2 regions of the uncultured Acetobacterium sp. genome follow, and region 1 is predicted to be linked to the other one. Evidence: riboswitches for the same ligand, from Rfam matches in the RefSeq annotation. Region 1 holds a riboswitch; the other holds the start of a gene.
The links. A riboswitch is a leader RNA that binds a small molecule or an ion and turns the genes downstream of it on or off. The one in region 1 is predicted to bind cyclic di-GMP.
Positions count from the first base shown of each region.

Region 2: another riboswitch for cyclic di-GMP. It lies ahead of QZ998_RS09445 (flagellar hook-length control protein FliK); the one in region 1 lies ahead of QZ998_RS07290 (right-handed parallel beta-helix repeat-containing protein).

Region 1 is NZ_CAKMJU010000038.1:42,019-45,313, reverse strand. Features, by position in the region: gene QZ998_RS07290 (right-handed parallel beta-helix repeat-containing protein) at 83-1,486, opposite strand; cyclic di-GMP riboswitch class I at 1,500-1,578, opposite strand; gene QZ998_RS07285 (right-handed parallel beta-helix repeat-containing protein) at 1,729-3,222, opposite strand; cyclic di-GMP riboswitch class I at 3,235-3,295, opposite strand, start outside.
Region 2 is NZ_CAKMJU010000058.1:38,804-43,193, reverse strand. Features, by position in the region: gene QZ998_RS09455 (TIGR02530 family flagellar biosynthesis protein) at 1-64, opposite strand, end outside; gene QZ998_RS09450 (flagellar hook capping FlgD N-terminal domain-containing protein) at 178-600, opposite strand; gene QZ998_RS09445 (flagellar hook-length control protein FliK) at 656-2,293, opposite strand; cyclic di-GMP riboswitch class I at 2,613-2,697, opposite strand; gene QZ998_RS09440 (Na/Pi cotransporter family protein) at 2,828-4,390, opposite strand, start outside.

The DNA of each region.
Region 1 (3,295 bases):
TATTTTCATGATAACACAAGAAGGTACCGGATCAAACAATCTGACGCATTATGCTGCAGAATATTTTATCCGGTACCTTCTTTCATTTTGACTGATAATGATAAATTTTGAAGCGTATAATTTGCTGAATAACAGTATTACTGTCAAAGGTTAAATGACTGGCTTTGATCAGCCGAATCCCCATATTCGAATTATCGCGCATGGTGCTGCCGACAACCTCAACATTCTGAATCACTCCGTTGATTCCCCATAGATCAAGTCCTGATCCGCGATTACCGACCATTTGGGTGTTGATAATCTTGATATCTTCTGCGGTTTGATTGGCATCCGGTTCGATATCGATGCCGGCTTCTGGTAATGTCCCATTGGTATTTTTAAAAACACTATTTTTGACAATCACGCGTTTGGCATCGGTAATTGATAGCCCTTGTCGTCGATTATTGTCAGAGATTACATTGTCGATGGTGATATCACTAACATAGGGAGAATCTCCAAGAAAAATACCATCGCCCCAGCAATCACTGATTGTCATATTACTGATTGAAATGTTATTTGATCCCTGAATAACATGGATTCCCATTCCCCATTCACCTGATGAACCTTTGTGTTGATATCGTTCACCGACTATTTTGCCGCCTGAGATATTCACCTGGCTGACACCCGACATTCTGACAACAGCGTTATAGCCATTTGCCGATGGCAATGCTTTTAACACTGCATTTGAACTGAGGGTAATGGTCTGATTTGACCTTGGTTTTAATGGCTGATCGACATTAATCATATAGGTGCCATCCGGAATATAAACGGTCGTGTTTTCATTTAAAGCTGTTTGAATGGCTGCGGTATCATTTGTCGATCCGTTCCCGGTAGCACCATAGTCTCTGACATTTTTTCCTTCAGGTGCTGGCGCTGCCGGCGGAGGCGTTGTTGCGGTAGTCTTGGTTTCGATAACAATTTCGATCGCTTCCAAACGGAGACTCTTTCCTTCTGATCCTGAAAGTGCCCCATCATAGACCCAACCCTGAGCCCAACCCTCATTCTGGATATGGGTTCGATATTTTACTGAATAATCCGCTGCCCTTGTTCCGGTTAATCTGATCTGGACACCTTCCAGCCGCAGACCTTTTCCTTCTGATCCTGAGAAGCCCCCATTAACAGCCCATTTCTGTTCCCAACCGATATTTTGAACATGCGTACGATATTCAATTCCGAGATCTGCTGGGTTATTTCCGATTAGCTTAATTTCTATTCCCTCTAAACGATAACCCTTCCCTTCTGATCCGGAAAGCGCTGCGTTACTCATCCATCCCTGAGCCCAACCTTCGTTCTGGATATGCGTTCGATAGGTTGCGCCGACAGAATTTGACGAAGACGTTTCAAGCTCTGATGCAAATGTGTTTGTAGCAAGAAGAATCAGCATACTCATTAGAATTGCGGTTCTTCTTAAACACATTTTTACTTTATTTAAACTTTTATTGGCGTTCATCATTAACATTCCTTTCGGTAGCTGGCTGCCTTTATTTTCTAGGCCCTTTAGCTTTGCGTCCCAGCTTTTCAACTGGTTTGCCTTTATCGTAGAATTAAGCTTACTTGATCGTGAACTTATTTGTTATGCTATTGGTTCTAAAACATCCGATCTAATTTTAATCCAATTTAATCTTAATAACAAAGGATAGTTAGAGAATCCAACTATCCTTGCAATTCGAAGTTATTGTGATAATTATTGACTTATACTTTTTTTACAATGGCACTGTCACCAACGAGACCACCATACATATTTCCTGATAATACACAGCTTGAGTCATAAGTAATTCCGCTTACCTTGCTGTTAAAACCAACAGTCATTCCATAGGCTTGAGTTTTCTTTACTTGATCATCAATGAATTTACAATTTAGGAATTTTACATTCTTGATGTAGCCGCTAGCGTCCCAAGCATCAATTCTGACGCCATCATTGGATCCTGGACTGCTTTGACTGTTGTTCGAAATCGTCATGTTCTCAAAGATAATATTTTCGACCCCTTGTGCCTGACCTGATGTTACCAGTGAGATTCCCCGATACTTATTTTTTGAGACGGTCATATTTTTGAAAGAAGCGTTATTAACATCACTCTCAATTTCAATCCCGTAAAGATTATTAATGACGGTGTTATCACTAAAGGTTAGATCTTTTGCTTTGACAAGGCGAATTCCCATACTGGCATTGTCTGTCATGGTGCTACCAGTAACCGTAACCCGTTGGATGATTCCTGTGATACCCATTAAATCTAAGCCCGAACCCTTGTTACCATAACATTGGGTATTGATAATCTGGATGTCTTCAGCTATCTGATTTGGGTCTGGTTCAATGTCAATGCCGGCTTCTGGTAAGGTACCATTTGTGTTTCTAAAAATACTATTACTGACGACTACCCGTTTCGCATCGGTAATTGATAAACCCTGACGTCGATTGTTCTCACTAATGACATTATCAATCGTAATATCGGTTACTGCTGGGGAATCTCCAAGAAAAATACCATCACCCCAACAATCGCTGATTGTCATATTGCTAATTGAGATATTACTTGACCCATTAATGACATGGACTCCCATTCCCCATTCTCCTGTGGTTCCCTGGTGTTCATATCGTTCGCCAACAATCTTTCCGCCGGTGATGCTGACATTGCTTACACCAATCATCCGAACCACGGCATTGTATCCATTTGAAGAGGGGAGAGCTTTTAAAATAGCATTTTGGCTTAAGGTAATACTTTGATTCGATTTTGGTTTTAATGTCTGATCAACATTTATCAAATATGTGCCATCCGGAATATAGACCGCACTGCTTTCATCAAGCGCTTTTTGAATTGCTGCTGTGTCGTTTGTTACGCCATCCCCTTTAGCGCCATAATCTTTAACTGATTTTTGCTGAGGTTCTGGGGTTGGCTCGGTCACCACTGGTACCGGCTCAGTCACCACTGGAGTAGGTTCGGTGACCACTGGTTCCGGTTCTGGAACGACTGGTGCTGGCTCGGTCACAACTGGTGCCGGTTCTGTCACCACTGGTGCCGGTTCTGTTACGACTGGTGCCGGTTCTGTTACGACTGGTGCTGGTTCTGTTACGGCAACTGGTCTTTTGGGATTTTTCGCTTTTGCTGTGCCTGAATTTCCTGGTGCTGCATATACTGGCATTGAACTTAGTAATAACATCAATGTAACTAATAAAACGGATATCTTTTTCATGGTGGTGCTCCTTTCGGTAGCCGGCTACCTTTCTTTGCAGTTAAGGCCCTTAGCTTTGCGTCCCAACTTTTCA
Region 2 (4,390 bases), on a different contig from region 1:
TTTCCGCCTGGCGTATGATTGCATCATTCAAACGGTAGTAATTTCCATTGATTCTATCAGCCATTCTATCACCTCTTTTTTAACAGGTTGTTAAATTCGCTTATTCTTGATTTATATAATAATAAACTTTTAAAACATATTTTTGCTAACTATAATTTTACTGATTAACTTTGTTTATTATTTTGCCAGCCCGACTTCCATTACACTAGTCATCGGATAATTGGCACCATTGACAATAATTTGGGCGTCGCCATTAAAAAGATTAACGCCTTCTACGGTTCCCGTAATCACATTGAGCGAGCCGTCTGCTTTGCTTTCTGCCAATGTCACTTCTTTACCAATCATGCTAAGACTATAGGTTGTTTTTGAAAGCTCGGTTAAATCGGTTAATGCCTGAACCATTGAAAACTGCGCCATTTGGGTTGTGTATTGGGATGTGTCGGCAGTATTATTCATGTCTTGATTCTGAAGCTGGGCAACCATCAGTTTTAAAAAGTCATCCATGTTCAAAGATGTGCCGCTTTTTTTGGTCTGGGCAGCTGTCGTTGTTGCCGTTGTTGCTGCCGTACTGAGATAATTGTTAATGCTATCAGTAGCCATAATTCTTCCTCCTTATGTACTAAAACTTTTACAAAGCACTCATAAAATTAAGTACTTATACTAAATAATTAATTCGTCGCTGGCCTTGGTACTGAAGATTTTGAGCCAGACTGATCAGTTCATCGTTGCTGTCTTCAAGTTCGTTATTAAAGCGATTATTATGAAGGCTTCCCTTACCCAAATAATGTTCCTTTAAGGGTGAGTTGTGTTGGTGGTGTGAAAATTGCGAGCCATCATTTAATAGCGAACTCATACTTTCACCATTTTCAGTGGCTTCCACCGCTGTATTCAGGTTCACCGTTTCAACTTTTACATTTTGCAGAGCCAAACCACGTACCAAATGATTGATTTGATCTCCCAATAGTTTTTGGGTTTCCAAGCTTGCTGCCATAATATCAATGATCAACTTGCCCTGATTATAGCTCAGTTTAATATCAATATCACCCAAGTTATCAGGCGACAGCGTCATCTGCAATGTCATTGGCTTATTGGGTTCAAAATTGTAAAGAATTTTCTGCTCGACCTGGTGTGCAAGCTCGACCTTGTTACTTTGCTGAACTTCTGAGCCTGTGTTTGTTGTGATACCCCTTAAACTCAGGTCTTGAAGGCCGTGTTCACCAAGGGTTTGGTTTTCGGTCTGGTTGATCGGGTTTTTCTGAACATTTTCTGTTTGTTCTGGTTTGGAATTAATCGTTAATTCGACTTCATCTGCTAACTCGACCTGATCAGTTGAAACTGCTCGATTAAACACCGTTAAGCGCTCTGCTAATTGAATATCTTCAGGGTTATTATTGGTACTTTGCCTTTGATCATCGCCTTTGTTTGTTTGACTAACCTCTTCCTGAACATCATTGACTTGATTACCGATAACTTTTACGGCCGCCAATTCAGCTTCCGTTGTCGCTGACAACTTCGGTAAAACTTCAGCCTTTGTTTGGCCAATCAGCTCCGGTGTATCATTGATTTGATTACTGATGTCCTTTGTGATATCTTTACTGGCCACCAATTCAGACTCGATTATTCCTGACAATCCCGGTAAAGCTGCAGCGTCCAGATTTTCGGTCATTGCTAGATTTTGGTTCAAAACCTGAAATTTAGCATCACCCATCTCATTAAAGTCTGGTAGAATCTCTAACTCTGGTAAAATCTCTAACTCTGGTGTCGTTTGCCATTGACCACTGATCTCGGCTAACTGATTCACTTGTTCCTGATTGCTAAGAACTTCGGGAATTGTCATTTCTCCCTGTCCCAGTTTTAGATCAAGTCTCAGATCAAGTCCTGCTAAGGATGGATCAACACCTCCTTGTAAATTCTGCATGCTAATCATTTGCGACAGTTCAAGTGTTAGTAAAGGATCGCTTAATTGCTTGCCTTCGCGCTTTGCTTCTTCCGTTACGGCTTCCCCTGAGGGACTTTCCTTAGATCTGGCTTCAAGGCGATCTGTGACGGCTTGTTTGTTTTCCCGTCGATTGCTATGTGTGGTTGAATCGGTCTCTTTCGGATTCCCCCGCGCTTTCTCCAATTGCGTATCTGCCTGCCTGATATCCTGTTTTGAGCGATCGAGCAGATCTCTAAACTGGGCACTTTTTTCCTGGCCTTTTGCGTGTTGGGTTGCGGAACTATCAGCTTTTTTGCCAATTCCTCGCAGCCCATTCAATGTCGACTTTCCAGTCGATTGAAACTCGAAATTCATTGCCTACCTCCCTTCGTAAAATTGACTATTGTCCAGAACATCATTGCCCTGGAACAAACCAGAACGATTTAATGCTCTGATATTATATTACAGTCCGATGGACTGATATAACCCTTGCCAATCAAGTATCCCATAAAAATAACACGATGATACGGTTAAAGAGACATACTTATAATAATTATATATTAATGTTTTATTACTTTGCAAGCAATTTAAGCGATTTTAATTTCTGGCGATGGTCTATTTCTCATTTATCGATTAATCGCGGTCGTTTAAACAAAAAAGCAACGACAAGGCCGCTGCTTTTGATAGTTATCATTTTTGCAACTGGCTGTCATATAACACTGTATTTAGACCCTATAGTTTTGCGCCCTTACTTTTCAATAAGTATGCCAATATTATGTTGTTTTAATATTACTCTATTTAACCCCGACTGTCAATGCAAATTGTCCTTTCCTTAAGATAAAAAACATCTAACAGCCACGCTTTAGGCGTGTTTACAGCGATCGCTTGTGACACTGATCTGACCTAATTTTATGCGTCTTGATCCTTCGTTTCATTATTAAATTGACTCTGGGTAATCAGCCCCTTATGAAGCTTGAGCCCCAGAATCCCCTGGGCGATATTTGAGGCATGGTCGCCGACCCGCTCAATATTTGTTAGTAGATCTAAAAAGATGACGCCAGCATAAGGATTACAGACGCCTTCGTTTAATCGGCGGATATGATCATCCTTTAAATTTTCTGTCATTTCGTCAATTTCTTCTTCTTCATCGAGAATTTTATAGCACAGCGCTATATCTTCTGTTTCCATTAATTCTACCATATCTCGAAGGGTATTATTGGTTAAACTAATTAAATCTAATACTTCCTGATTGGCCAAATCACTAAAGATAATCTTATTGGTCGCCCGCACTTCCGCCAATTCGCCAATGTTCATCGCGTGATCGCCAATTCGCTCCAGATCATGGCTCCCTTTCAGAATAAAGGCGAGGCGATCATTCTCTTCTTCTGACATGTTTTCGTTGGATAATTTTACCGAATATTCGACAATTCCCTGTTGGAACTCATCGATTCGTTCTTCCCGTTTAACCACTTCCTCAACCAGTTTTTCATTACCATCCATGATCGATTCACAGGCGACTCGGAAATTTTTAAAACTCATTTCAGCCAGTCGATTGGTTTCTCTGACAACCTGACCCAAAGCGACCGAGGGGTTATTAAACAGCCGGTCATCGAGCTGCAAACCGCGTTCTTCTTCTTTTTCCGGATAAGCACGATCCAGAAAGCTAACAAAATAGCCGATGATCGGGAACAGGACGATGGTATTGGCAACATTAAACAAGGTATGCGCCATCGCGATCTGACGTGCCACGTTAGGCACCATATCACCGTCGCCATTGATCAATGAGCCGGAAATCCCGATGATGAATTCATAAACCGGATTGACTGCCAGCGTACTATCCATGATGGCAAATAAGACCATCACCCAGATAGCCCCGAAGATATTGACAAAAAGGTGGATAAAGGCGGCTTTTTTTGCTGCCGTGGATGTTCCGATACAGGACAGCAAAGCGGTAACGCAGGTACCAATATTGGTACCAATAAGGATTGGTATGCAAATCTGGATCGCCCCGGTTCCGCCAATGCTGACAAAAACACCAGAAAGAGCCAGCGCCTGGAGTAAGCCGATAGAAGCGCTACTGCTTTGAATGATACCAGTAATTAAAGTTCCGATGAGGACGCCTAAGAGAGGATTCTTCCCATAGGTCGACAAGAGATAAATGAAATCTTCGCTTTCTCGCAAAGGTTCCATTGCTGTTGACATCGCTGCAATCCCAAAAAATAGAATTCCGAAGCCCAGAACAATGCTTCCCAATTCCCGATTCTTTTTTTTGGTACTAAAGAGTGTAATCAGTGCTCCAAATCCAATGAAAACTGGTGCTATCTCCGTCACATTAAAAGCGATCAACTGAGCGGTGACAGTCGTCCCAATATTTGCACCTAAAATAACCCCAGCCGCCTGAGTCAGCGTCATCAGCGCCGCATTGACAAAGCCGACCACCATCACCGTGGTGGTACTGGAACTCTGGACAAT